Spartinivicinus marinus: one gene and its partner. Each later gene encodes a partner of the first gene's protein in a complex. Links are inferred from orthologs where the notes say so. Each region holds a gene or a part of one and is shown in the gene's direction. Other genes may lie near its edges.

The links.
Region 2: the proteins of holA (region 1) and dnaX are in contact, whole or in part, in a cryo-EM structure (PDB 8GIZ), measured with the Escherichia coli proteins. The link is inferred for Spartinivicinus marinus from one-to-one orthologs.

Annotation. Positions count from the first base shown.
Region 1 is NZ_JAPJZK010000001.1:1,561,202-1,576,014, forward strand. What follows is about bases 3,487-6,314. They hold holA (DNA polymerase III subunit delta), read left to right. Parts: upstream 3,487-4,310; coding sequence 4,311-5,318; downstream 5,319-6,314. Other genes in these bases: leuS (leucine--tRNA ligase), read left to right, coding at 3,487-3,662; OQE68_RS07205 (LPS-assembly lipoprotein LptE), read left to right, coding at 3,690-4,265; lipA (lipoyl synthase), read right to left, coding at 5,397-6,314. Outside these bases: OQE68_RS07190 (YdcF family protein), read right to left, coding at 1-321; OQE68_RS07195 (hypothetical protein), read right to left, coding at 476-784; more of leuS, read left to right, coding at 1,059-3,486; more of lipA, read right to left, coding at 6,315-6,389; lipoyl(octanoyl) transferase LipB, read right to left, coding at 6,393-7,082; OQE68_RS07225 (HP0495 family protein), read right to left, coding at 7,096-7,374; OQE68_RS07230 (D-alanyl-D-alanine carboxypeptidase family protein), read right to left, coding at 7,716-8,882; OQE68_RS07235 (septal ring lytic transglycosylase RlpA family protein), read right to left, coding at 9,063-9,890; mltB (lytic murein transglycosylase B), read right to left, coding at 9,954-10,976; rod shape-determining protein RodA, read right to left, coding at 11,265-12,425; mrdA (penicillin-binding protein 2), read right to left, coding at 12,422-14,296; 23S rRNA (pseudouridine(1915)-N(3))-methyltransferase RlmH, read right to left, coding at 14,322-14,789; rsfS (ribosome silencing factor), read right to left, coding at 14,807-14,813. UniProt on the Escherichia coli protein: Part of the beta sliding clamp loading complex, which hydrolyzes ATP to load the beta clamp onto primed DNA to form the DNA replication pre-initiation complex.
Region 2 is NZ_JAPJZK010000001.1:5,273,393-5,288,299, forward strand. Bases 3,358-6,279 are described here. They hold dnaX (DNA polymerase III subunit gamma/tau), read left to right. Parts: upstream 3,358-3,662; coding sequence 3,663-5,897; downstream 5,898-6,279. Other genes in these bases: OQE68_RS23715 (YbaB/EbfC family nucleoid-associated protein), read left to right, coding at 5,938-6,264. In the rest of the region: OQE68_RS23690 (bifunctional helix-turn-helix transcriptional regulator/GNAT family N-acetyltransferase), read right to left, coding at 1-61; EamA family transporter RarD, read right to left, coding at 167-1,063; OQE68_RS23700 (LysM peptidoglycan-binding domain-containing protein), read right to left, coding at 1,517-2,365; OQE68_RS23705 (hypothetical protein), read right to left, coding at 2,698-3,066; recombination mediator RecR, read left to right, coding at 6,340-6,948; rnd (ribonuclease D), read left to right, coding at 6,941-8,404; OQE68_RS23735 (YcgN family cysteine cluster protein), read left to right, coding at 8,404-8,847; OQE68_RS23740 (PA2779 family protein), read left to right, coding at 9,111-9,512; OQE68_RS23745 (PA2778 family cysteine peptidase), read left to right, coding at 9,524-10,567; OQE68_RS23750 (hypothetical protein), read left to right, coding at 10,758-11,138; OQE68_RS23755 (VWA domain-containing protein), read left to right, coding at 11,531-13,870; OQE68_RS23760 (class II glutamine amidotransferase), read left to right, coding at 14,015-14,803. UniProt on the Escherichia coli protein: Part of the beta sliding clamp loading complex, which hydrolyzes ATP to load the beta clamp onto primed DNA to form the DNA replication pre-initiation complex.

The DNA of each region.
Region 1 (14,813 bases):
ATACAACATCCTTTCAAGCCCTAACGCTGACGGCGCATCTTCCCCCGAAAACTCGGCTGCCTGGGAATGTCGTCCAGCACCAAGCACTACAACAGCCTCTGCATGAAGCTGGCTATTATCACTGATATCTAATGGTTGAAAACCAGATTCAAGATGTTGCAGCAACTTATTGGCTACAAACGGGGTCGCCAGACAATAGGTAAGCAAAAATGTAACAATTAATAAAAACAAAGCCATCGTACGTCGCTTAAACCACAATATCCCTACGAACAACAACAAGACTAAATTGATGCCAGGAGGTAGCACCAATAACTTAATCATGGTGTGTAACATTTAATATTAGATCCAAAAAGTCGTCTTATTGGGAAAATATACCTAGCCTGAATACCCAAAATATAATAAAGCACTCGGGTAAATCTTTTACTTACTGTTTATACAGTGTAAAAGCTAGCAGTATAAAAAATAAATATTATTTTTACTTTAAAAAACGACAGATCAAGCTGGCATCTTTACGAAAATAAGCACTGACAATTTCCAGCTCATTATGAGACAGGTCAGGTATCTCCACCACATCGGAAGGCTTTTGGTCAGGTTTATCAACCGCTTGCCATTGTCGCGTCTGATAACCTTGCAGGGTTTTTTCTAAAGAGTCAATTAGGTGATCATAGGTTGTTTGTTTGGTTTCAGGAGTTTGTTCACTACTAGCAGGCACCACTGACTGTAACTGTTGTGGTTCATTGTGCGGGTATAAAACTCCGTTATCCCAAACCAAATGTAGTTTCATTATCCATCCCAGCTCATCATGAGCATTTACTCTATATAACCCTATTTACCGCGGGTTACAAAAACTAAGCGATAAAACTCTCTTTAGTGGCTACCACAAGAAACAACACACTAACGAAAATTTGGTTGCTATCATCCTCTTTTTCACAATTTGCTTAATATAAGGTTAGACTATGAATCAGCACTACCCGTTATCTTCTGTCTAATGTATCCTACGCTGTTTAGACTTTATCACTATTTGTTAGCAACCTTTTAGAGAAATCCCGATCATCGCAATGGAAGAACAGTATCAACCCCAGCGTGTTGAAGCCAACGCACAGGCGTACTGGAATGACAATCGTTCATTCGAAGTCACCGAAGATTCCAGCAAAGAAAAATTTTACTGCCTCTCCATGTTTCCCTATCCCAGTGGACGGCTACATATGGGACATGTTCGTAACTACACCATTGGTGATGTGATCAGCCGATTTCAACGGATGCAGGGTAAAAATGTACTGCAACCGATGGGCTGGGACGCATTTGGCCTACCAGCGGAAAATGCAGCAATTCAACATAAAGTCGCCCCCGCCAAATGGACGGAAGAAAATATTGCCTACATGCGAGATCAGCTAAAAAGCTTAGGTTTTGGTTACGATTGGTCTCGTGAATTAGCTACTTGCCAACCAGACTACTACAAATGGGAACAATGGTTTTTTACCCGCCTTTTTGAAAAAGGGTTGGTGTACAAAAAAATGGCTACCGTCAACTGGGACCCTGTAGATCAAACTGTGCTGGCCAATGAGCAGGTTATTGATGGTCGTGGCTGGCGCTCAGGTGCTTTAATTGAGCGAAAAGAAATTCCCCAATGGTTTGTCAAAATCACTGATTATGCGGATGAATTATTGGCCGATTTAGAGCAACTACCTGACTGGCCAGAGCAAGTCAAAACCATGCAGAAAAACTGGATTGGCCGCTCTGAAGGAGTAGAAATGCAGTTTCAACTGGCAGCCCCAGTTGCAGATGCCCCAGCCGATTTTTCAATTTATACCACTCGCCCTGACACCGTGATGGGTGTTACCTATGTAGGCCTTGCAGCAGAACACCCCATCGCTTTAGCGGCAGCAAAAAATAATCCTGAATTGGCCAGTTTCATTCAAAAGTGTAAACAAAACACAGTGGCCGAAGCTGATATGGCCACTATAGAGAAAAAAGGGATAGATACAGGCTTAACCGCTATTCACCCTATTACTGGCGAACCGGTTGCCGTTTGGGTAGCCAACTTCGTCTTGATGGACTACGGCTCAGGTGCAGTAATGGCTGTGCCAGGCCACGACCAGCGAGACTGGGAGTTTGCCACTAAATATGGCTTAACCATTAAGCAAGTCATTAAGCCCGAAACTGACGATTCTGAGTGTGACCTGAGCAAAGCCGCCTTTACTGAGAAGGGGGTTTTAATCAACTCAGATCAATTTGATGGCCTGAATTTCGAGCAGGCATTTGAAGCCATTGCCAACTTTCTAATTGAAGCAGGCAAAGGCAGCAAGCAGGTTAATTACCGCCTAAGAGACTGGGGTGTTTCTCGTCAACGCTACTGGGGTACACCTATCCCTATGGTTCACCGCAACAATGGCGAAGCTGTCCCAGTCCCTCTAGAGCAACTACCCGTCGAATTGCCTACTGATGTCACCTTAGATGGCGTGCAGTCACCTATTAAAAGTAATCCTGAGTGGGCTAAAACCACTGACCCAGCAACAGGTGAAGCTGCTACTCGTGAAACCGATACCTTTGATACCTTTATGGAGTCATCCTGGTATTACGCCCGCTACTGTAGTGCCAAATTTAACGATGGCATGCTAGACAAAGACAAGGCCAACCATTGGCTGCCTGTCGACCAGTATATTGGAGGTGTTGAGCACGCAGTTCTGCACTTATTATATGCACGCTTTTTCCACAAACTGCTGCGTGATGAGGGCTTAGTTAGCAGTGATGAGCCATTCAAGCGTCTGTTGTGCCAAGGCATGGTACTGGCTGAAACCTATTACCGTGATGACAAAGGCGGCAAAATCTGGATTTCACCACAAGATGTTGAAGTTGAACTTGATGACAAAGGGCGTCTGATTAAAGCAACGCATAAGGTCGATGGCCAGCCAGTTCATTATGACGGTATGAGCAAAATGTCGAAGTCAAAAAATAATGGCATCGACCCACAGGTAATTATCAGCAAGTTTGGTGCTGATACTGTCCGCTTGTTTACTATGTTTGCTGCTCCACCTGAGCAATCATTAGAATGGTCAGATGCTGGTGTAGAAGGGGCTCACCGTTTTCTAAAACGTGCCTGGAAACAGGTTTATGAACATGCAAGCCGAGGCCCAGCTGACAAGGTAAATCCTGCTGAGCTAAGTGACTCGCAAAAAGATTTACGCCGGAAAACCCATGAAACCATACGCGATATTACCAATGACTTTGCTAACCGATTAACTTTCAATACCGCTATTGCCAGGGTCATGGAGCTGGTTAATGCATTAGCAAAATTTGAGGATAGTTCCCCTCAAGGTCGTGCAGTTGCCCAAGAAGCCCTTGAAACCATGGTATTAACCTTAGCGCCAATTACACCTCATATTGCGCACAATTTATGGCAAACACTAGGCCATCAAGGAGCAGTAGTTGATGCCACTTGGCCTTCAGTTGATGAAAGTGCATTAACTCGTACCACTCTACAGTACGTAGTTCAAGTCAATGGTAAAGTCAGAGCCAAAATTGAGGTTGCTGCTGATGCTGATAAATCCAGTGTTGAGCAAACGGCCTTAACAAGTGAAAACGTGCAAAAATTTATTACGGATAAAACTGTACGCAAAGTGATTGTTGTTCCAAACAAACTGGTCAATATTGTGGTCGGCTAAGCCGACCTGTTTATTTAGGAGTAAGCTATGCGGATTACCCTGAACAACCTGTTAGGGAAAGCATTAATAACAGTGATGGCAGCCACTTTAATGACGGGCTGCGGCTTTCAACTACGAGGCTTAGTTGAAGTAGCACCACTACTATCCACCTTAAAAGTAACTACCCCTGATAATTACAGTCAGTTTAGTCGCAAGCTCGTCCATAGCCTGGAAGCTAATAATATCAGCGTGTCTGACCAAGCGCCTTATACACTTAAAGTGCTTAGCAATGAGCAAGAAAGAAAAGTAGCCAGTTTTTCTGGAAATGCTCAAGCCGCAGAATACCGGGTAAGATTAACCAATAAATACCAACTGGAAAATCGCTCTGGACTGGTAATTATTGGCCCATTCAAAGCACAAGCAGAGCGAGTATTTCTTCATGAGCCTAATAATGCAGCTGCTTCAGCAAGTGAAGAACGACTTATTACAGAAGAATTGGATAAAGATATTATCCGTCAAATTCAGCTACGCTTAGCCGCACTTAGCAACACTGATATAGAAAATGCAGAAGCAGAAGCCGAGGCAAAAAAACTAGCAGAAGAGAAAAAAAAGCAGCCTTTATAAATTAACCTTTTTGGCCTGGTAATATATCAGGCCTACAGTCCCGCCATGAAAATTCGTATTGATCAATTACCCTCCCATTTAAAACCCCTTAAACCTATTTACTTAATAGCCAGCGACGAGCCTTTACAGCAAATAGAAGCCGTTGACCAGGTTCGTGCAGCTGCCCGCAATCAGGGCTTTACTGAGAGAGAATTATTTCATGCTGAAACTAGCTTTGACTGGGACCTGCTACTTGAGTCAGCCAATGCGCTATCATTATTTGCTGATCGAAAACTGATAGAGTTGAGAATCCCTAATGGAAAACCTGGTGAAAAAGGCAATAAAGCACTTGAAGCCTACTGTCAGAACCCCTCCCCTGACAATATTTTATTAGTTATCACTCCAAAACTAGATGGCGCTATTCAACGCAGTAAATGGTTTAAAAAGCTCGACCAACTAGGTATTTTCTTACCTATTTGGCCAGTTGAGCCCAGTCGTTTACCAAACTGGCTGAAGCAGCGATTTCAACAAGCAGGCCTCTCAGCCTCCCCAGAAGCGATTGAGCTACTGACAGATCGTATTGAAGGAAACTTACTAGCTGCTTCCCAGGAAATAGAGAAGCTTAAGCTGCTGGCTATTGATGGTAAAGTCACAGCGACTCATATTACTGACTCTGTTTCAGATAGCGCACGTTATGATGTATTTGGGCTGGTTGATGCAGCATTACAGGGTGATATAAGGCACTGCCTAAGAATTATTTCAGGGTTGAAAGCTGAAGCCTCAGAAACCACGCTTATTTTATGGGCTCTCACTAGAGAGGTTCGCAACCTATCAGAGTTTAGTTACTTAGTACATCAAGGAAACTCAGTTGACCAAGTTTGTAAACAATTAAAAATTTGGCCAAAACGCAAGCCTCTCATTCAACAAGCTGCTCGACGCCATAGAGAAAAAGACTTCCGGTCAATGCTGCAACATGCGGCTGAGATTGATACGGCAATTAAAGGGCTAATCAAAGAAAATGTCTGGGATGAATTAACTCAACTGACGTTAAAGCTGGCAGGTGCTCAGATATAAAAAGATCACAAAGTTAAAAATAAAAAAGCCCTCGAAAACGTTTTATTTTGAGGGCTTTTTTTGTAATTTAAAACGCCCTTAGATAATCATATCCTCTTTGGCTTGCAGGTCAGCATGATAAGAAGAGCGAACTAGAGCACCGCTGGCCACTTTATCAAAGCCTAATGACTTAGCAATTTCTGCCAACTCTGCAAACTCATCTGGATGAACAAAGCGATCCACAGGCAAATGATGACGACTAGGCTGTAAATATTGGCCTAACGTGATCATTTCAATCTTATGCTCACGCATATCATGCATCACTTCAATTACTTCTTCTTTAGTTTCTCCCAACCCCAGCATAATGCCTGATTTGGTTGGCACATGGGGTACCCGCTCTTTGTAGCGCTTTAATAGATCCAGTGACCAGTGATAATCAGAGCCAGGGCGAATTTTCCGATACAGACTTGGTACAGATTCAAGGTTATGGTTAAACACGTCTGGTGGTGTTTCACCTAAAATATCCAAGGCTACTTCCATTCTGCCACGAAAATCTGGTACTAAAACTTCAATTTCCAGCTTCGGGCTTCTTGCTCTGGCTTCACGGATACAATCAGCAAAATGCTGGGCCCCACCATCACGCAGATCATCACGATCTACAGAAGTAATTACCACATACTTTAAACCCAGGTCAGCAATAGCAGCAGCAAGATGAGCAGGTTCACTTGCATCCAGCTGGTTCGGACGGCCATGAGCCACATCACAGAAAGGACAGCGGCGGGTACAAATGTCCCCCATGATCATGAAGGTTGCTGTACCACCACCAAAGCACTCACCTAAGTTTGGGCAAGAAGCTTCTTCACACACCGTATGCAGCTTGTGTTTGCGCAGCAACTTTTTAATACGGTCTACTTCAGGTGAAATTGGCATTCTGACTCGCAGCCAATCTGGCTTACGAGGCATGTTTTCTTTTTCAGTTGGGATTACTTTTACAGGTATACGGGCAACTTTTTCAGCACCACGTAACTTTACTCCACGCTCAACACGTACTGGCTTTTTCTTAGCAGGCGGCATTGGTTGCATATCTGTCATTTGCTAATCCCAATCTGTATTTGTTTCAGTTTGAGCAGTACTACCATGAGTCACCACCCTTGTGTACCCCAGCCGTTGTTGCAGGCCTTGCTGGATAATAGCACTCACCTCACCAAGGGTGAGCTTTGGCCTGGTTAACAACCCTGCCATATCAGCCATTTTCATACCTGCATAACCACAAGGATTAATACGAGCAAATGGCTCTAAATCCATATTCACATTTAAGGCAAAGCCATGATATGAACAGCCTCGTCTTACCCTCAGACCCAGAGAAGCTATTTTCGCACCATTAACATAAACACCAGGTGCATCAGGCTTGGCAGCAGCCTCAAGATTAAACTGAGCCAATGTATCAATTAATGTTTGCTCAATTAGTGTAACTAACTCTCTCACCCCACAGCCCAGCCGTTTTAAGTTCAGTAGTAGATAACCTAGCAACTGGCCTGGACCATGATAAGTCACTTGACCACCACGATCGGCCTGAACAACAGGGATATTTCCTGGCAGTAGCACATGCTCTGTTTTACCAGCCTGACCCTGAGTAAAAACGGGGTCATGCTCTAGCAACCAAACTTCATCAGCTGTTTCAGGCTGCCTACTCTCTGTAAACTGTTTCATCAGTTGAAACACATCAGAGTATGACTGCTGACTGAGATAGCGAAAAATAAGCGGCTGATCTGCTGGTGCTTTCATAAATGCCTCTTGTCTATAGCACCATCGCCACGCGACCACTGGCTTTTAGCTCTTCAAATATAGCTTTTAGCTGGTCTTCCCCAGTCGCAGTAATCGTGACATTAACAGCCTGGTATTTACCCTTGCGACTATCACGAATGGCTGCTTTGCCACTGAAACTAGGGTCATGTTTTTTCATAACATCAATAACAAACTGCTCAAAGTCAGTAGTTGCTACACCCATTACTTTAATTGGGTAATCGCATGGAAACTCTATTTTAGGAGGTGTCTGACTTTTATCTTGTTCAGTCATATATCAACCAGCAATGCTCTCTCGCTATGAGACTGTCGTAAAAGTTAGCGGACAAGGGTTTCTTCAAACTATTGTCCCGCTAAGGCTATTAGTTAGTGCAGATAATCTGCCTATTATACATCCGTCTAGCCAGTCAAGAAATCTTATTAGCCAGCGTTAGTGCTTACTTAAGAAGCTTTTTATTCACAATAATAAACTTTGTTTCCTATTGTAAATTTTTTTACCTAAAGCACAAGCACTCATCACTAAAGCAAAGCAAGAAACTGATTTGAGTTAACTTTAGTATGGCCATATACGAAACAGGCCCTCATTAAGAGGGCCTGGGCAAGGAGGAGGAAGGGCTAATCCGTGAATAGCTGGAAAAAAAACAGTCGTAGTTGATCCCACAGTTTCTTGAAAAAACCAGCCTCTGCTACTGACTCCAAAGCAACTAAAGGCACTTCTCTGATAAGCTGGTCATTTAAAGAAATCTTTACTGCCCCAAGTGGCTGACCTTGTTCAAGTGGTGCTTCAATTACAGCGTTAACTTCCATTTCAGCCTTTAGCGCTTTCGACTCCCCTCTTGGGATTGTCACCACTAAATCTTCAGCAACACCGACTGATACACGATTGGCATCACCTTTCCAGACAGAGACTTTTTCTAGTGAAGCCCCTGCTGACTTAACTTTTACATTTTCAAAAAAGCGGAACCCATACGTCAGCAGCTTTTGACTTTCTGCTGCCCGTGCTTTTGAGCTTTTGGTTCCCATTACCACTGAAATAAGCCGCTGATTTTCTTTTTTAGCCGAAGTAACCAGACAGTAACCAGCCTCTTTGGTATAACCAGTTTTCAGCCCATCAACTGCTGAGTCTCGCCATAATAGTGCATTACGGTTGGCTTGGCGCTTTAAAGGCTTTCCTGTACGTTTATCAACCCCATACTGAAAATACTTTTCAGAATAAACACCATACCGCTCTGGGTAGTCGTAAACAATAGCTTTTGCCAGCTTGGCTAGGTCTCTTGCTGTCGTATAGTGATTCTCTGCTGGCCAGCCAGTTGCATTAACAAAATGGGTATTAGCCATCCCCAGTTTGGCCGCAGTAGCATTCATTACATCCGCAAACGACTCTTCACTACCTGCAATATGCTCTGCCATTGCTACACTGGCATCATTACCAGATACAATAATAATTCCTTTTAGCAGGTTTTCGATTGAGACTTGCTCCCCTACCTCAATAAACATCAAGGAGCCTTTCATCTGCCAAGCTTTTTCACTAACTGTAACAGTTTCATTTAACTGCAAGTTACCTGAAGCAATTTCTGCCTCAGCTATATAAGCTGTCATCATTTTAGTTAAACTGGCAGGTGGTAGCTTTTCATCAGCATTTTCTTCCACCAACACTTCGCCAGTATCTGCATCGATTAACAGATAACTTTTTGCTGCTAGTTTGGGCGGCGAAGGAATTACAGCCAGTGCTTGGTTAGCACCTAGCAAACTAATAAGTAAAACAAAAGAAGTAAGTTTCACTGAAAAAAATTTGAAGTATTTCATAATAAGCGAAAATCAAGCTCGCTGACTTAATGTCCCCAATAAAAACCATTCAGGCCCGTTAATAAGAAATAATGCTTACAATAGCCTAGTTAGAAAGTATGGTAAATTTCTGTTTACTCATCATATCGTCCTTAGTGATAGCATACAAATTAAAATCTATTCGAGCACTACATGCGGGCTTCCCAACTTGGCATTAGCAATCCTTAATCTTAATTGCTCAAGCTGTTCAGCATCTGAGATTGGGCCAATTCGAACTCTATGTAAAGGGTGAGCAGCAGAAGGGGCGTATAATACCGTAACCGGTAGCTTAGTTAAGGTATGCAAACGTTGCTTTAATGCCTGAGCTGACTCTAGCTGACTAAACGCAGCTACCTGCAAATACATCCTTTTATTTTTGGTATAGTCATTCAATAAGCTTTTTGCCGGCGCCGTTTGGGTGGTTTTTTTGGCTTGATACTGTGGTGGAACAATGCCCTCAACTTTAACTCTGGCCGTACCATTCTTTTGGTAGTCCAGCTTCTTGGCAGCAGCATAAGACAAGTCTATCAAGCGATCTTTAACAAAAGGCCCTCTATCATTTACCCTCACAACAACTGATTTACCATTATCCAGGTTAGTTACTTTAGCATAGGAGGGCAGTGGCAACGTACGGTGGGCAGCTGACATACCATACATATTGTATGTCTCACCTAAAGCCGTTTTTTTACCATGGAATTTAGTGCCATACCAAGATGCTACGCCTTCAGCTGTATAACCAGTAGCTGACTTTAACGGGTTATAAGTCACTCCAAGCACTTTATAAGGGCGGCTCTTAGTTTTTCCATAATGTGGGCGAGGTACTGCATCAGGAACCCTCGCAGCATCAAAGTCGCCTTTAGGTGCTCCATCCTTTTCAATAGAAGGATTAAAAGTACAGCCTGCCAGCCATAAGACAAAAATACTCAGTACAGAAAAAAACCAAGAGTTTTTTTTCAAGTTAAACATGCCGCCATTTACCTTGCTTAAAGTCAGTTATCAACAAAAAACCACTACAGTTTTAAGTATAACTCACCCTTTAGAGTTTGATTGATTTAACGCTAATCGCTCAGTTTTAATTGCTTGCCCTAATTGGTAAACAGCCATTGCATATAATGTACTGTGGTTATATCGAGTTATAACATAGAAGTTGGGTAGTGTTACCCAATGCTCTACACCTTGTTTTCCAGTTAACTCTATAGCTCTTGCTTTTGTTTTATCTACAACAGGTGTGGCAAACTCCCAGCCCAGAGACTTAATCTGACTTATTGTTTTTTGTGGCTCTAGTTTTGGTTGTAATGCTTGCCGGTAGCTTTTCCCTGATACTTTTGCCGTTGCCAGTACAGGTTTACCTGTTTCCCAGCCATGAGATTTAAAGTAATTAGCTACACTACCAATCGCGTCTGTAGAGTTTTTCCAAATATCAACTTTCTTATCATTGTTAAAATCAATTGCAAACTTTCTAAAACTGCTGGGAATAAATTGCGGATAACCCATGGCTCCAGCATAAGAACCTTTGAGTGCTAAAGGATCTATGCCTTGTTCACGACTCATCAGTAAAAAATTTACAAGCTCCTTGCGAAAAAACGGCCCTCGCTTCGGGTGCTCAAAACCCAGTGTTGATAATGCATCCATTACCCTGAAACGGCCTGACTGACGACCATAAAAAGTTTCTACGCCAATAATCGCTACAATAATCTCTGCTGGAATACCATATTGTTGCTCAGCTCTAGTTAGTGCCTGCTGGTTCTTTTGCCAGAACTCCACACCACCTTTAATTCGTTTATTGGTTAAAAAGATTTCTCGATACTCACCCCAGGTTTTGGTTTTTTCTGCTGGGCGACTCATTGCATCGAGTATTGACTGCTTTCTTTCAACCTTGGCAAACAAGGTTTCCAGTGTGTTTCGGCTGAACTGGTGTTTAGCTTCCATTTCAGCAACAAAGTGTTCAACCACTTGCTTATCAAAAGCAGTGGATGTTGTCTGCTTAGCCATTGCCCCTAATGATAAAAGGGGAAGAGTAACCATTAAAATTGCTTTTTTTACCAAAACCATACCACTCAACTCAATCAATCTTGTAAGAACTAAGCTGATAGCTCAACTGAAAAATACTGTTTCTTATGACAGCAAAAACAACAAAAAGCTCAGCTGGTTTATTTTTTAAACAACCTTTTTCAAGCAGCTATGTTTAAATAACTATTTTCAAACAACAATACTTGCTTGTTAGGCTATAACTGTAAACTGTATAAGCAAACTTGTTACTTTAACTGCCTTATAGTTTAGGAGACGCGATTTACTATTTTATTCTAGTACTAGCAATTTATTTCTAGTGCTTAATAAGCACTATGTGGTCCGGCCTAGCAGTGTTCGATGAGTGTGAATTGACATTAAAATACCAAAACCTGCCATCAGAGTAACTATTGAGGTCCCCCCCCTACTCACTAATGGTAATGGTACACCAACCACTGGCAGCAATCCGCTAACCATCCCAATATTTACGAAAATGTATACAAAAAAAGTGAGAGTCACACTACCTGCTAACAGTTTGCCAAACAGTGTTTGTGCTTTAGCAGAAATAATAAGTCCACGTGTAATAATAACAGCATAAATACACAACAATAGCACAACGCCAATTAGCCCAAACTCTTCCGCTAATACAGCAATAATAAAGTCTGTGTGGCTCTCAGGGAGAAAATCAAGATGCGATTGGGTACCTGCTAACCAGCCTTTTCCATGTATTCCACCTGAGCCGATGGCTACTTTTGACTGAATAATGTTCCAACCAGCTCCCCAGGGATCTTTTTCAGGCTCTAAAAAAGTTAACACTCGCTGCTTTTGATACTCTCGCATGACAAAATGCCACATCACATAAACAGCAGGTACAGCAAGCATTACAGCTCCAAAAATAAAGCGCCAGCGCAAGCCTGCGAGTAGCAACACAAAAAAACCTGCCGCTGCTACTAACAACGATGTTCCCAGGTCTGGCTGCTTCGCAATTAAGCCTACTGGAATGGCTACCAACAGCAATGTACCTATAACAGCTCTAAATGAAGGAGGAACGATATGTTTTGATAGAAACCAAGCAACCACAATTGGCATGACCAGCTTCATAATTTCAGAAGGCTGGAACCGCACACTGGACATACCCGGTACGGCAATCCAGCGCTGAGCACCTTTTGCACCTGTGCCAAACAACAGTACTGCAACAAGCAGTGCTAAGCCGATTAGGTATACCCAAGGAGCCCAGCGACAAAAAATACGAGGGGGCACTTGGGCAAACAAAGCCATCACCACAAAACCAATAGCAAGATAAATCGATTGCCTGGTCATAATAGATTCGCTTTGACCACTGGCACTAAATAAAATGAATAAGCCCCCCGCTGTTAACAATAACAGAGCACCCAGTAAAATTGGATCAAGGTGGAGCTTAAACCAAAACCCCGGAGGCTTGCTTAGCTGCCCATGGGTAACAGAGGACAGTTGTCTTACATATTCTGGACTCATTCAGGCTTACTCACCGCTAATCGCTGCTCTGCCAACTTGGGTAACAAATAAGCATCTAGCACTTTACGAGCAACAGGTGCTGCAGCAGAACTTCCCCCGCCTCCATTTTCGACAATAACCGCTATCGCTATTTGTGGATTTTCAATCGGTGCAAATGCTATAAATAAACCGTGATCATGGTGGATTTTTTTTAGTTTTTTCGCATCATAACGCTCATTTTGTTTAATCCCAACCACTTGTGCTGTCCCTGTTTTTCCTGCCATGGTGTATTGTAAGTCTTTGCCTATTCGGTAATTAGCAGTACCACGGGGATCATGAACTACTTTACGCATGGACTCATTAACGAAATCCCAGTAAGCTGGGTTAGACACCTCTATTGATTTTGGAGCGGTAGGTAACTCTCGTTTTATTTCTCCAGAAGCGGACTTAAGTAGTTTGGGTTGAATCCACTTACCTCTATTAGCTATCACAGCTGTTGCCGTTGCTAGTTGTAGTGGTGTGGATAGCATATAGCCTTGGCCAATTCCACTAATTAAGGTTTCTCCAGGGAACCAAGGCACTCCTTTAACACCCTCTTTCCACTCACGAGACGGTATCAACCCCGGCCGCTGCTCAGCAACATCCATTGCTGTACGTATACCTAAACCAAACTTAGTTAAATAATCATGTAAATCATCAATCCCCATATTTAAAGCTAAGTCATAAAAATAAGTATCATTAGATACATAAACTGCTCGCTCCAAATTCACCCAGCCATGACCTCCTCGCTTCCAGTTTCGGTATAAACGAGGCTTATTGGGCAGTTTATAGTAACCAGGATCAAAAATTTTATAGCTGGGTTCCCTTACACCCAAGTCTAAAGCAGCTAGTGCCAGCATTGGCTTTATAGTTGAAGCTGGAGGATATTCTCCTAACGATGCACGATTATATAAAGGACGATCTGGGTGGTCTCTTAAAGCACTATACGTTTTATAAGGAATACCAGAAACAAATAAATTAGGGTCGTAAGCGGGCTGACTAACCATAGCGAGTATCCCACCTGTTTTAGGCTCAATTGCTACAATAGCTCCACGCTTACCAGCCAACGCCTCATACGAAACTTGTTGTAAATAGCTATCTAAATACAGAGTTAAATTAACCCCTGGCTGGGGATCCTGCTGGTTTAAAACTCTTAATACACGGCCTCTAGCGTTTGTTTCAACTTCCTGATAGCCCACCTGACCAAGCAGATCCTCTTCATAAAAACGTTCAACACCGATTTTTCCAATTGAACGCATTCCGCTATATTTTTGAGGATCAAGCTGCTTTAACTCTCTTTCATTAATTTTTCCTACATAACCAACTGCATGAGCAAAAGGTTCTGCTTGTGGATAAAAGCGAACCAGCTGGGCTTCGATCTCAACACCAGTGAAACGCTGTTCATTCACAGAGATAATGGCTATTTCTTCTTCTGTTAAACCATGCTTTAGTGGCACTGGCTCATAGGGAGCACGCCTTTTACGTAAGCGTTTATAAAAACCCTGAATTTCTTCTTCTGAAATGTTTATTAGTGTAGCCAGGTCACGCACCGTAGCATCTAAATCTTTGATGCGCTCTTTAATTAAAGACAGGTTAAAGCTTGGCTTATTATCCGCCAGCAATATGCCATGAGTGTCGTAGATCAAGCCTCGGGTTGGTGGGATTGGCTTTAAATGAATCCGATTTTCATCTGACTTAGTTGATAACTCTTTATATTGAACAACTTGTAGAACAAATAATCTTGATAGTAGTAGCCCGGTTAATAGCACCAGACAAAATGCAGCAAGAACAATCCGGTTTTTAAAGATTTTAACTTCTCGCCTATGGTCCTTCAGAGTATCCCGGTCATTCATTGCTCATCACTAATACTTGCTTTGCTTAACGGTGATAAGGGTGGTTCTGGAGAATACTCCAAGCACGATACAGCTGTTCAGCTACCAATACTCGAACCAGCGGATGAGGAAGCGTTAAAGGAGAAAGGCACCACTTTTGTTCAGCTCTAGCTAAACACTCTGGCGCCAGACCTTCCGGCCCACCCACTAATAAAGACACATTACGTCCATCTAACCGCCAACCAGACAACTGGTCAGCAAGCTGCTCTGTAGACCAGGGCTTACCAGTAAGATCTAACGCTATCACTCTGTCACTTGAGGCAATAGCGGAGAGCATCTGCTCCCCCTCTTTTTTTTGAGCCCGCTTCAAGTCGCTGCCTTTGGTACGTTTTGCTAAAGGAATTTCACAACTTTCCAGCTTACAATCAGAAGGCAGTCGCTTGGCATACTCATTATAACCAGCAACAACCCATGCAGGCATTTTAGTGCCCACAGCAATTAAGCGAACTCGCATATCAGAAAACCTTTTTACTAGTGC
Region 2 (14,907 bases), 3.7 Mb from region 1 along the record:
TTAGTCGCTTTAAGCGGCTGCCTAATGCTTGGGAGCCAAGCGCTGCAATGAAATCCGGCATTTATTTAATCCATTACGTAAGTTCTTACGTAATTCTATAAATGACTCCCAAATTAAGCAACTATCACCTGATAGTTATGGGCAATAGTTGTTTAAAACACTATCCCTATTCAGTGCATTTTTCAGGTGTTTGCTGCCACTTCATATCAAAACTGTAAATAATCAGCCCAGTCCAAATCAGAAAGAAACAGATTAGTCTTGGTAAGCTAAAAGGTTCATTGAACAACCAAATAGCCATCAGGAATGTCATTGTTGGACTGATGTACTGAATAAAGCCAATGGTAGATAAGGGTAGACGTATAGCAGCGACAGCAAAAAATAGTAGTGGAATAGTTGTGATCAGTCCTGCAAAGATCAGTTTATAGTGTTCTAGTTGTTGCCAGTTAAAGTAATTAGTATCCGTATTTAACAGATAAATAAAATAGCTTGCAGCAATAGGCAGCATTAGTAATGTCTCAATAAATAGTCCAGGAATGGCGGGTACCTGGATTTTTTTTCGTACTAATGTGTAAACACTAAAGCTGCTGGACAATATCAGTGCGACCAGAGGGAGCTTACCCAAACTCAATAGTTCAACCGCAACACCAATAATGGCTAAGCACACGGCAAAATATTGTCTTTTAGATAATCGCTCGGCTAAAAATAGATAGCCCAGTAAAAGGGTTGTCAAAGGGTTAATAAAGTAACCTAAACTGGTTTCAAGCACTTTATCATTGCCAATGGCCCAGATAAATGTCAGCCAGTTTAGGGCCGCTAATGTGGAGGATAATAACAAGCCGCTGAACTGTCGTCTGTTTTTTAATAAAGAGAAAGCACTGCGTAGTTGCCCAGTGAAGCAGAGTAGTGGCAGCAATAAAATCACCGACCAGATCACTCGGTGCACCAGTACTTCCGGAGCAGGAACGTCTGCTACCCACTTAAAATAGAGGGGAGCAGTACCCCAAATAAAGAAAGCAATAAGGGCAGATATTACCCCCATTCGTTGATTATCAATGGCAGTCACAAATACAACCTCGTTTACTGAAAATGCCAAAAATTCGGCATCCCGAACTACAATCAGTGGTGCCTTGAATGCCTGTAGTGTCTTGAATCCACCGTGTCTTGTTAACTTGTGATGAACTAAAAATGAAAGCCAGTGGTGTACAGAGAAAAAGGTAAGCGACTACTCTCTTTCCACTGTTTGGGTAAGAATAGATTGTGAGTGATCACTCATTACTAAACTTGTCTGCTACCCTGGCAGACTCAAACACTATTTGTTCTTAAGCCTTATACCTCAGGCCTTGTTTTGCTCAGGTCCAATGTATTTAATTTTTGCTGAATGTAGATTCAGGATAAGAAAAGAAGAGGGGGCCTATCCTAAGGCGAATGAGTGAGTTAGGCAAGTGGAATTTAGCGTATACCCATGCAGCTTGTGACTGCATGGGGGGGAGGAAAGCAACTTGTTACAATACCGCGTTTAACTGCCTAGCACTTGCTTTGCCTGGGTGAGGTAATGCTGGCGGTCATCCAGGCCATTTAAACCACCGTTAATACGACGAGTAATGGTACGAATGTCGTCTTGATCAGCATAGCGATTTAAGTTGTTTCTATTCCAGTACCATCCAGCAGCATCTACGACAACAGTAGGATTTTGCGCAACCTCATCAGGCATACTAACTACATCGACACCACTGTCTTTTTTATAAGCTTGATAGTTTGATTTACCCGTCAGCTGGATAAAGCCGCGACCACGAAAACGCCAGCCATCACCACTGTTTTCATTGCCATTTCCCATGCGATTAGCATAAACTCGGTTGGCTATTTTTTCAGGGTTTCGGGCATACTGGCTAGCCAGATTGTCGTTGGGGAAATATTTACCAAACACCTGTATTAACGCGTCTTTACTGTAATTTAAGTTTTCACTGACATAGCGTAACCCACCACTTTCATGGGCAATTTGGGCAATAAAGTGGGCAATTCTCAGTGGTGTATTGATTTGATATTTATGAAGACAGCGATTAATTGCAGAACAGTAATGAGACAAAGTTTCTGCTTTAGTGCGGGGGAGAATCTTTTCTAGTTGTGACAAGCTAACGAGACTATCAGTCTCTGCTTCTTCGGTATCCACTGCATTTTTTACTGGCTGTTGCTTGACTGGTTGTGTTTGCTCTACATCAGGTATAATCAATTGTTGACCGATTTCTAGGCGATTAATGTCATCTAATTTGTTAGCTTTGGCGATTTCTGGATAGCGCATGGCATCACCGTAATATTGCTTAGCAATTCGCCCTAAGGTATCACCTGCTACTACCGTGTGCGTTAACATGTCAATGTCCTCCCTGGTTATCTCAGCAATACATCAGTCCACTGCTGTTGTATTTATTTGTTTGCGGTCCATTGATTCTTTTACATCATTATTTAATTGACCTGAATTGGATTAGCAGTGCTGAATTTACTGTTAAGCATAGACCTTATTTCTAAAACTGGTTAACTGGGCGAAGTGCTAGTTGATGTGATCTTTAGCTTGAAAAACAGCGGTTGTAGGGTAAAAAGCATACTCCAAACGGCTGGTATACCTATTAAACAAATCCATTGCATTTTAAAGAAACCCATTGAGTTGGGTTTCTTTCAGGTTTTGCTTGCTTCAGTAAGAGGTTTTTAATGTGTACGTTTAATAGGAAATTCTCGGGTGGCTTTCGATGAAATATTGGGTAGCTCACAATGGGTAACTTGCTGGCGGATAAACTGGCGAGCTAAGGGTAAGCTGGCAAAGTAAAAAGGTTGATAGCGACAGCTACGGGTATGGTCACGGTATTCAACATACACTACCCATAATGGCTTGCTATGACGCTTTGGTTGCTTAATCCACAGCTGGCTGGCCCAATAATAGAGCAGACAGTGATATTGTTGATGCTCAACATGACCAGCGAACTCAGCAAGTTCCTGTTGAGAGGTAATATCAGCAGGTTTGGGCAAGGGAGCAAAGGCACTTGCGCTATTGTGCTGAAAGAGGTGTTGATTGATCATCGTGTTCTCCTGCTACTTAAACAGAGAACTGACGTTTGGTTTGAGAGAGCCTATTTAGTTGCCTAGCCTTGATGCACGATTGCATCTCAATTGGGCCGTGGCCACATCTCCGTCACCGGAATCCACCTTGCTTAGGTTAGCAGGTTGGCAAGGACGTCAGTCCTATTCTTGATGTATGTCGATTCAGTTGGTAATAAGTTAACGTCTACATTTTTCTGTTAAGAGTCACTGAGTACTGCTTATGTCTTAAAGCTTTTTGTCTCTTGATTAAGGCGTTATGCCTATATTTTTATGTTAGCCAATGGCTATTTACCCAGAGCTCAATATAGTCAAACTTGATGTATAAAAATAGCACCAGTAGTCAATATTGTGAGGCTATTAAAGCAGTATCAATCTTGCAACTCAAGTATCCTTTCGTCTGATATCTGATAATAGAAATGACTTAATAATTAGGTTCTCCCTATTATCCTACAGGTGCACGTCCCTTAGTAAAATTTTAGGCGTAAAAGCAAAGTTTGATATACTGAGAAGTTTTATCTGTTGCGGTAGTAAAGTAGTATGCAACATCTCATCAATCAGCGACTTCAGGCAGCTAAATGAGCTATCAGGTATTGGCCAGAAAGTGGCGGCCAAAAACATTTAAAGCAATGGTTGGACAAAATCATGTACTCCAGGCATTAATTAATGCACTGGATCATGGCCGGTTACACCATGCCTATTTGTTTACTGGCACGCGAGGGGTAGGAAAAACTACCATTGCTCGTATTTTAGCCAAATGTTTGAACTGTGAAACGGGTATTAGCTCGGAGCCTTGTGGCCAATGCTCTGCTTGTCAGGAAATCGATCAGGGACGTTTTGTTGACCTATTGGAAGTAGATGCGGCATCCCGAACCAAAGTGGAAGATACCCGCGAACTGCTGGATAATGTGCAGTATGCCCCGACCCGTGGTCGTTTTAAAGTGTACCTGATTGACGAGGTACATATGCTGTCGGCCCACAGCTTTAATGCATTGCTTAAAACGCTTGAAGAACCACCGCCCCATGTAAAATTTTTGCTAGCAACGACTGACCCACAAAAATTACCAATCACGATTTTGTCTCGGTGTTTACAGTTTGGCCTAAAAAATATGCCACCAGAGCGGATAGTCGACTACCTGACAACAGTACTGGAGGCTGAACAGGTGGGTTATGAGTCAACAGCGCTGTGGCAAATAGGTCGAGCTGCGGATGGCAGTATGCGAGATGCACTAAGCTTGACGGATCAAGCCATCGCTTTTGGTAATGGCCAGGTGACAGAAGATAAAGTCGCTGCCATGTTAGGTACGATTGATCAGCGGCAGGTCTATCGAGTGGTAGCAGCATTAGCCAGTCAACAACCTGTTGCAGTATTAGCCGCCGTTGCACACTTAGCAGAATTTGCTCCTGACTACGCCAGCGTACTTGCAGATATGCTGTCGGTACTCCACCGGGTTGCGTTAGCGCAAATGGTACCGGATGCTGTCGATAACAGTCAGGGGGATCAGCAGCAGGTTTTGGCACTCGCAACAGCCATGACGGCAGAAGATGTGCAACTATTTTATCAGATAGGCTTGCAGGGGCGACAGGATTTAGCGATTGCGCCAGACCCGCGCTCAGGGTTTGAAATGGTGTTGTTGCGGATGCTGGCTTTTCGCCCTCAGCAGGGGCCGGTAATACCACCTACTCAGCCACTACCTGGTAATGAGGCCTTATCTACTACAGATAAACCTCATGATCTTGGCTCTCAGCCGAATCAAACCAGCAATGTTTCAACCACCAATACTTCAAGCAGTGCAAGCCATGTTGAAGCGACTACTCAGCCTGAGCAGTCCACTGAGCCACAGCCGTTAGAGACATCTCCTACACACACTGAATCAACCATTTCTCAACCGGCAGAAGACTCAACACCAAGCAATTCAATAGAAGATGCGTCTGCTAGTGCTGTACAAGTACCAGTGCCTGCTGCACATGACCCAGTTGTTGCCGAGCCTCCTAGCCAGCAAGTGACAGCTCAACCATCAAGGGCCTTGAACCCGGTGGCAACAGTCAATGAGTCGGTGGCTGAATTAGAAGCTTATCAGCAGTATTCTGAAGCGATGGTGCCAGACTACGAATACTCCACAGCCAGTGCATATCAGCAATCATCATCTGTTGTAGAGCCGCCAGTGACAAGTGCTACTCCAGCAGCTATCAAAAATCCTAAACAACCAGTGCCAGGGGTTGCCGCAAATACAGTAGATATACCAGTAGCGAATACCTCTGCACTTAAGCAGGCCATTGTGGATGAAAGGGAGCATGCTGCGGACTTAACTGTAACAGTGGCTCCTACTGGAACACCACTATCGACTACAGAAATGGCTGAACCTGCTCCCTCGGCGACTATGCTTAAAGAAGAGGTAGCAAAAACATTTACTTTGGACACCGTACAGCCGACAGACTGGCCACAGTTATACTCTCAACTGTCAATCAGTGGTGCAGCCAATGCCATTGCCCAGCAAATGGAGCTGGTCGAAATAACTGCTGGACGTTGGTATTTCCGCATTGCCAAAGAACATACTGTATTACTGAATGACAGTCAGATTCAGCGGGTGAGCCAGGCGCTATCGCATTATTTTGCCACTGAAATTCAAGTTTCACTTGATCAAGTGGTAGCAACTAAAGCGGAAACGCCAGCGGCTTATCGTGCCCGGAAGCGTCAGGAGCGACAAACTGCCGCAGAACAAAGTATTATTAGCGACCCAAATGTGCAGGCATTAATGCAGCACTTTTCTGCTACAATCGTCGAAAACTCAGTAATGCCTATCGACTCTTAAGCATTACTGGTATTGAGATTGACTTACATGAGGTTTTTATATGTTTAAAGGTGGTATGGGCAACCTAATGAAACAAGCCCAGCAGATGCAAGAGCAAATGCAAAAAGTGCAAGAAGAACTGGCTAATGCTGAGGTGACGGGTGAGTCTGGTGCAGGGTTGGTTAGCATTGTGATGACAGGCCGCCATGATGTTAAGCGAGTGAGTATTGATCCTAGCTTGCTGCAAGAAGATAAAGAAATGCTCGAAGATTTAATTGCAGCGGCGGTTAATGATGCAGTACGTAAAGTAGAAAAAAATAATCAAGATAAAATGGCCAACCTAACAGGTGGTATGAAATTACCTGAAGGTTTTAAGTTTCCATTTTAAGCCGTCAATGAGTTAGGGGGTAACACACACTTGTGGTGCCCCTCTCGTGCATTAGTCGACAGTTACAGCACACCTATGTCTTTTAGTCCTTTAATTTCTGAATTAATCGCTGCATTTCGCTGTTTACCCGGGGTAGGCCCCAAGTCAGCTCAACGGATGGCATTGCATTTATTAGAGCGTGATCGGCATGGCGCATTGCAACTATCCTATAGCTTGCAGCAGGCAGCCAATCAGGTAGGCAATTGCCAGCAATGCCGAACCTTATGTGAGACAACTCTTTGTCCCATTTGTAGCAGTAGTCGTCGGCAGCGAGAAACTATCTGTGTCGTTGAAACTCCTGCTGATGTATTGGCTATTGAGCAAGCAGGGGGGTTTAGCGGTTTATATTTTGTGCTGATGGGACACTTGTCTCCACTTGAAGGGATTGGTCCGGAGCAGCTGGGCTTGGATCAGTTGATTCAACGGGTAAAGCAAGACCAGGTTGAAGAGTTGATCTTAGCCACTAACCCTACTGTAGAGGGAGAGACCACCGCTCATTATATTGCTGACCAGCTTCAGGGACTACCGGTTAGCATATCAAGAATTGCGCATGGGATTCCGCTGGGTGGTGAACTGGAATATGTTGATGGTGGAACGTTGGCTCATGCATTAGCTGGACGTAAGCCCTGGCTAGTCAATGACTGATAGATTCCACTCAACCATTTCTCCTCTTTGGATTACGACCAATGAGGCCTTAGCCCAACATGCATTTGCCTGGTTAGAGCAGTCTCATTTAGCGTTGGATACTGAGTTTTTTCGTTGCCAGACGTTTTATGCTAAGCCTGGCCTGATTCAGCTAGCAACGGCTGAGCAGGTATTTTTTATTGATCCATTACAAGTCACTGATTTCGAACCTTTAGCTAAGGTGCTTGCAGCCTCACACGTCATCAAAGTGCTACATGCTTGCAGTGAGGACCTGGAAATATTTCAACAACTAACAGGGACACTCCCGGTGCCCTTGTTCGATACTCAGCTGGCCGCAGCATTTTCAGGATTGGGGCCATCGGTGGGCTATCAACGCCTGGTTACTGAGCTGTTGGGTATTCAGCTTGCGAAAGATGAAACACGCTCAGACTGGTTGCAGCGTCCGCTATCAGACGCGCAAATCACATATGCTGCACTAGATGTACACTACTTGTGGCAACTGTACCAGCCCCTGGTGAGCCAACTGAATAAGCTGCAACGGCTTGATTGGTTACAACAAGAGTGTCAGCAGCTTATTGAGCAGGCGGCTAATCCGCAACCACCAGAGCAGGCTTATCAACAGGTTAAACTAGCCTGGAAGCTGCGACGTAGCGAGCTGGCTATTTTGCGGAAGCTGGCAGCCTGGCGGGAAAAGGAAGTGAGAAAGCGGGATATACCTCGTCATCGTTTTTTGACGGATGATCAGTTATGGTGGCTTGCCAGAATTAAGCCCCGCAAATTGGTGCAACTGGATAAAGTGCGTGGGATTCGTAAAGATCAGGTAGCCCGCGAAGGGCGTACGATTTGTGGCATTATCGCTAAGTCATCGGCAGAGCCCGCAGACCGCTGGCCTAAGCGGTTGCCTAAGCCTTTGCCAAAATCGAGTAAATCGTTAATTACTCAAGTTAAAAAGCTAGCAGCAACGGTGGCAACAACACTTAGCCTGCCACCGGAATTGGTAATTAGAAAAAAACAGCTAGACGCATTAATCAGAAGTGGTTTATCCGATGGTTATTTTAACTGGCCTGAAAACTTACAACCTTGGCGTCGTGAGCTGCTGGGCGAGTCGCTACTGGTAGAATTAAGACAACTAGCAAAACAACAGCAATGTATTACTGTTATGAACAAACAAATTGTTTCTATATATAAAAGCCCTAATAAAGATGAAATGTATTTATATGTGGCAAAACAGGCGAAATTATCTGAAGTGCCTGAGGCTTTATTGCAATTATTTGGTAAGCCAGAACATGTGCTGGACTTGTTGCTGACTCCAGAAAAATCACTATCAAGAGCTGATGTTACTCAGGTGATGAAAGCAATTGATGAAAAGGGGTTTTATCTACAGATGCCACCTGCTAAAGAAGATTATCTGATTGAGTTACCTGAAGAGTTTTTATCTAAAGGAGACCCTGTGTAATGGCTAGGCCATTACCTTTTTGGCAGTCTAAACCTCTGTCGGCAATGAGCCAGACAGAGTGGGAGTCCTTGTGTGATGGTTGTGGACTATGTTGTTTGCATAAACTGGAAGATGAAGATGATGGAGCGGTTTATTATACTCAAATCAGTTGTCGTTGGTTAGACCATCAAAGTTGTCGCTGTCAGGATTATCAACATCGACGACAGCAGGTACCCGGTTGTTTGGATGTTCGGGCAGCCCAACCACAAGTATACGACTGGTTGCCTCCTAGTTGTGCTTATCGGTTATTGGCTGAAGGGGAGCCTTTACCCGTCTGGCATCCATTGGTCAGTGGCAATCCTGATTCAGTGCATCAAGCAGGAATTTCGTTACGCGGGCAAATGGTGGCCGAGCATCAGGTTAAAGAAGAGGATTGGCCTGACTATATTATTGCAATAGGCTAATCAATGGCTTGTTGCTAGCAGTGATGTTGAGAAAATAAATAGCATGTAAATTACACTATTTAAAGTAGACCAGTGCCGAAAAAAATAGAGTAAATAATATATTTATTCAATAATAGTAGGGTTTATCTGTAAACAAGTTGTTGTATACCCAATCCTCACTTCAGTAATGACGACTCTCACGGAATAACAAAGCCTGTTTGACCCTATGGGAATATTACTTCTAGACTTGAGCAGAATTCATCTTCTTAAGTAGGAAAAAAATAATGGCACTGACATTCGGTGGGCGTCGTTTAGTGGCGCTTATTTTAACTTGTTGTATAGCACTGCTCTCAATTCAAAGCACGATGGTGCGAGCGGGTATGGTAGGTACTGATCAGGTCATCGCAGAAGAGCAGCACCAGGTAGATAAAGAAGCCCTGTTGAGTATGCTTGAAGAGGACGAAGTAAAGGAAAAGCTTCAAGCGCTAGGAGTACCAGAAGAACAAGTGAAATCACGAATTGATGCAATGACGCCTGAAGAGCTTGCACAATTCAATGAAAAATTAACTGAGCTGCCTGCGGGTAGTGGCGTTGCCGGTGTGATTGTCTTGTTTTTAGTGGTCTTTATTGTAACCGATATGCTGTGTGCGACGGATATATTTACCTTTGTACGCTGTATTAATTAAATAAGAAAATAGTGGCAAATTTTTTTCGATCCTTACTGCTCATCTCTTATGCCCGGCACTTGCTGGGCATTTTTATTTTATTGGTATTAACGGGTTGTGCCAGTAATAATTTTATAAAACAAATGGATGAGTTATCTGCTGATCGTTTTGATGCTGACAGCTTTTATCAAGTAGAACTTGAGCAGGTCCCCTTTTTTCCTCAAACCGAATATCACTGTGGACCTGCTGCTCTGGCAACCGTTTTGAACTATTGGGATGTGCCAGTGGTGCCAGATGATTTAGTGGATGAGGTCTACACGCCAGCCAAACAAGGTAGTTTTCAGATTGAGCTGGTGGCCGCTACGCGTCAGCGTGGTTTATTGGCTTATGAAATGAAAGGTTCTTTACAACAGTTGTTGGCTGAAATTACCGCAGGGCATCCTGTGTTAGTGATGCTGAACTTGGGTTATAGCTGGTATCCACAGTGGCATTACGCGGTCGTTGTAGGGTTTGAATGGTCGGAAAAGCAGGTAGTGTTGAGGTCAGAACAACATAAGCGCTATAAAATGCCATTAGCCTTATTTGGGAAAACTTGGAGTAGGGCCAGCTATTGGGGGTTAGTTGCATTACCTCCTGACAGGCTGCCGGCAACAGCTAATCCTCTTACATACCTTAAGGCTGCGCAATCCCTAGAGCAGGTCAGTCAGCGTAAAGCGGCGATTATGGCCTATCAAGCCGCATTAAAAACCTGGCCTCATCAACCCATTGCTTTGTTAGGGTTAGGCAATATCTATTATGCTAATCAACAGAGACAACAATCGATAGATACTCTCATGACTTTGGTAAAGGAGCACCCTCTGCACACGGTGGGCTGGAATAATCTAGGTTATGCCTTGGCGACGAGTGGCTGTCAAAAAGCAGCACAGCAAGCGTTAACCTGTGGGTTGACTGTACAACCTAAGAATTCACAACTGCTGGCTACCCAGCAAGAGATTCAAGCACTAACAGTAAAAAGGCTGCTTAAGCAATGCCCTAAAGTAGAGTGTGACCGAAGTCGTAAGCCTAACCAACAGTAATCAAAACTAATCCCCTAAAATATTATTTAATTTGTTTATAATGACCTGACGGGCCTCTTTGATTATGATGAGCAAACTTTTCTTAAACTAAGCTGTATAATTTATTATCGGTATGGATCCAAATCATTATTTTTACGGTTGGATGATTTATTTAGCGAGTGCCTTTGGCTGTTTTTTAGTCTGGGTGCGAATGACAAGATCATTAAGCCGCTTTCTAAAAGGGTTGTTACGTGGAATTGTGGCAGTTGCCTTATTTACTCCATGGTATGTTGATAACAACCAAGACTACTTAGCACCTGCTGGCCTGGTGGCCTTATATGATGCCTTAACCAAAGGGGCGGAGTCAGCCTACCGAGCAGGGCATGTGGTTGCTGTGGCAGAGCTACTGATGTTTGTTTTGCTGTTAGGGCTGTTCATTATTCTGCCATCTCCTAAAGCCAAGCGAACTAAATCGAAAACAGAGGCACAAGACAAGCGTAAGCCTGCTACTCGTCAACAACAAACTAAGCAGAAAAAACGTACAAAAAGCACCCCTCAACAATCTAAAGAGCGGATTACCCCAACGATTTAGGGCATCTAATCATTTCGCTATCTCTTGTTTTTCGCAGAAGCTGAGAAATATGGGAGGGAGGGTATTCTGGAGCAGAAGAGGAATACCCTACTATTTCACACTTATTCTCCAAAGCTTTTTAGCGAGACCGCCTAACTCTTAAGCCTCACTATCCGCTTAATCGTGCCATTTACAATAAAACTGCTATAACTTAATGGTGGTACCAGATATTTTCCTGTGCTGATCGGTTATATACAGCAGCTACTTACTGCTGGCCTGAATACAACAAATTGTAACAGGCATAAAAGCCTTGAAGGTTTGGATGTTCATTTGAGCGGCGATATGTATAAGACTCTATGAATCTGAAGCGTTGGCACAGACTGGTCATTAGTCACTATTGCAAGGAGCTGGCAATGACTCAAAGGGCTGGGTCTATCATCCTGGCAAGCGTATTTAATTCACGCCTAGAGGTTGTGAAGTTTATCATTTGCACGCTAAGGCAAGGTGGCTGGGCATTTATTCCATTTTTATTCTTACTACTCTTTCACTTTGTAGCTGTTAATGCTGTATTTGCAGAAGAATCTGATCAATCGTCTGCCGCTAAAGTGGCTGCTGCAGATGTACGCATGCTTGTGGATATTTCAGGTAGTATGAAAATTAATGATCCACAAAACTTACGAGTGCCTGCAATAGAGTTAATGGTTGAATTATTACCAAAAGGCAGTAAGGCGGGAGTATGGAATTTTGGTCAGCATATCAAACCACTGGTCCCTTATGCAGACGTTAATGACCAATGGCGACAACAAGCAAGACAGCAAGTAGAGAAAATTAATTCAACAGGGCTATTTACTAATATTGGAGAAGCCCTCAATGCAGCTGCATTTGATCGTAATACTCAGGCTAAACAGCCTCGTCATATCATCCTGCTAACTGACGGCATGGTGGATATTGCAAAAGACCCAGATAAAAACAAGGCCGAACGTGAGCGAATTATTACTGAACAAATTCCAATACTCAGTCAGGCTGGTTACACGATTCATACTATTGCTTTATCCAGTAATTCTGATCGAGAGTTAATGGATACTCTGGCCATAGAGACAGGTGGATTTTCTTCAGAAGCCAATGATGCTGAAGCATTAACCAAACTGTTTTTAAAAGCCTTGGAGCAAACCGCTCCAGCGGAGCAAGTGCCATTAAAAGATAATAAATTCTTGGTGGACTCCAGTGTTGAAGAATTTACTTTACTGGTCTTTAAACCCCGCCCTGAAGCGGTTACCCAACTACTGTCACCTGATCAAACACGCTATTCCAAAGACAATACCACTGATGATATTAAATGGCATAGTACTGATCAGTATGACTTAGTCACTGTACAAAAGCCGTATGAAGGTGAGTGGTTGTTACAAGCAGAACCTGACCCTGATAACCGGGTTACCATTGTTAGTGACCTGAAATTAAAAGTAAAAGAAATCCCCAGTAACTTATTTTTAGGGCAGGAAGTAGAGCTGGACTTTTGGTTTGAGGAACAAGGCAAAACGATTCTTAAACAGGATTTTTTACAGGTTATTCAAGGCAGTTGGCGAGTATATCAAACTGCAAAACTGATCAGTGAACAACCGGTAAAAGGAGAAGACTCTGTCAAAGAGGGGCACTTTACTGACCTGCTTAAGCCATTTCCAGAATTAGGGGATTACCGGATTGAGCTGGTTATTGATGCTAATACGTTTAATCGCCGTTATGCGAAGCTCGTATCGGTACGTCAACCATTTAAGATTGAGAGTGAGCTGCTCACTGACGATGGTCAAGATAAGTACCTAGTGGTAGTGAAACCCCGTAGTCAGTCGATTGATAGAAAATCATCGAAAGTAGTCGCCCAAGTGCGTTATCCAGATGGCACAAAACAGCTTCGTCCCGTTCCCCTTTATAAAGATGGCCGGAGTTGGCGATTTTCCATTGAGCGTTTACAGCAAGGTCAACACAAGGTTTTTTTTAATATTAATGCACAAGCGAAAGATGGTCAGTCGCTGAAAATTGAAACAGCCCCAATTATATTGAATTATCCAGAAACACAAACAGCGACAGCAGAAGCTGGGGTTACTCCTAAGCCAGAACCAGAAAAAGCTGAACAAAAAATAGAGCCAGAAGTGGATACGAGCACTGAAGCGGAACAAGCGCCTGAGACTGAAGAACAGTTGGACACTGCAGAAGAGCCAGAGGAGGAGGCTGAAACAGCAGAAGATGAGTTAGGCTGGATTACTTATGCAGGGATAGCTTTGGGCAATATATTGGTGTTGGGTGGGTTATTTTTTGCCTATAAAAAACTCATAAAGAGCGGTGATGAAAAACTTGAAGATGAGGAGGCTGAGTCTGGTAAGGAAGGGAAAGAAAATGAAGAAAAGCCTGCGGTTGATGAAAAGCCAATAGTTGAATTAGAAGAACCTGATGAGCTAGAGCCGGAACCAGAACCAGAACCAGAACCAGAACCAGAAAAAGATCCTATGGCAGAAGATGATGATATGGAAATTGAACTACCTGCCGATGACCTTGAAGACTTAACGGCCAGTGAACCAGTGGCTGGGGAGGAAGAGCCGCCTCCTGCTCCACCAGAAACCATGGATGAGGAGCAAGCTGAAGCCAAGGATCAGTTAGATGAAGATGATATTCCTACCGAAGATCCTGAAGATTTACTGAATGAAGATTTTGACTTATCAGGTGGAGATGAGTCGGATGAAAAAAAAGATAAACCTGAATAAATCAACCGTCGTTTATTAACAGCTCCCTTTCCTACTCATTATACTCAAAGCGTGGGGTGTATCATGGTATAGTAGGTAAAAGTGTTTACTTATCCATCGCTGCTATAGGCGAATTACTGGCGTTATACGTGAATTTTTAGGGTTATGTGCGAATTATTAGGTATGAGTGCCAATGTTCCAACGGACATTTGCTTTAGTTTTACTGGTCTTATGCAGCGAGGAGGGCGCACTGGTCCCCATAAGGATGGTTGGGGCATTGTGTTATATGAAGGAAAAGCGATTCGGGAGTTTCGTGATAGCCAGCCAAGTTACCAGTCCGCAGTAGCAGAGCTGGTAAAACAATATCCTATTAAAAGCTGTATTGTAATTAGTCATATTCGACAAGCTAACTCTGGGCGAGTTTGTTTGGAAAATACACATCCTTTTATTCGAGAGTTATGGGGAAGAAAGTGGACTTTTGCCCATAATGGTCAGCTAAAAAAAGCAAAACAAGCGCTTCCCTTATCATTTTATTTACCCGTGGGGACCACTGATAGTGAACATGCCTTTTGTTGGATGTTAGCTCAAATAAGACAACAGTTTCCTGTAATGCCTGAGCAGCCAGAGCCTATATGGCAGGCTATTCATCAATTGTGTTGTCAACTCAATGAATATGGTGTGTTTAATTTATTATTAAGCGAGGCTAATTATCTATATGCATTTTGCTCGACGAAATTATCTTGGTTAACACGGCGAGCACCTTTTGCAGAAGCGATATTAAAGGATGCTGAGCTGAAAATTGACTTTCAAAAAGAAACCACCCCTAATGATGTTGTTACTGTGATAGCAACGGAACCGCTCACCACGAATGAAACCTGGAATACCTTAGAGCCGGGAGAGTTAGCAGTATTTCAGTTGGGGGAGTTGGTATCTACAATTAAAGCAAAAGAATAATTTGCAGCACTTTCTTAATCCAGGACCTTTTCAACTACCTCTCTATACTCTTCGTGCAAGGTTGCTACAAATAAAGCGAGTGTCTGATATGGAATGTTCTGTTA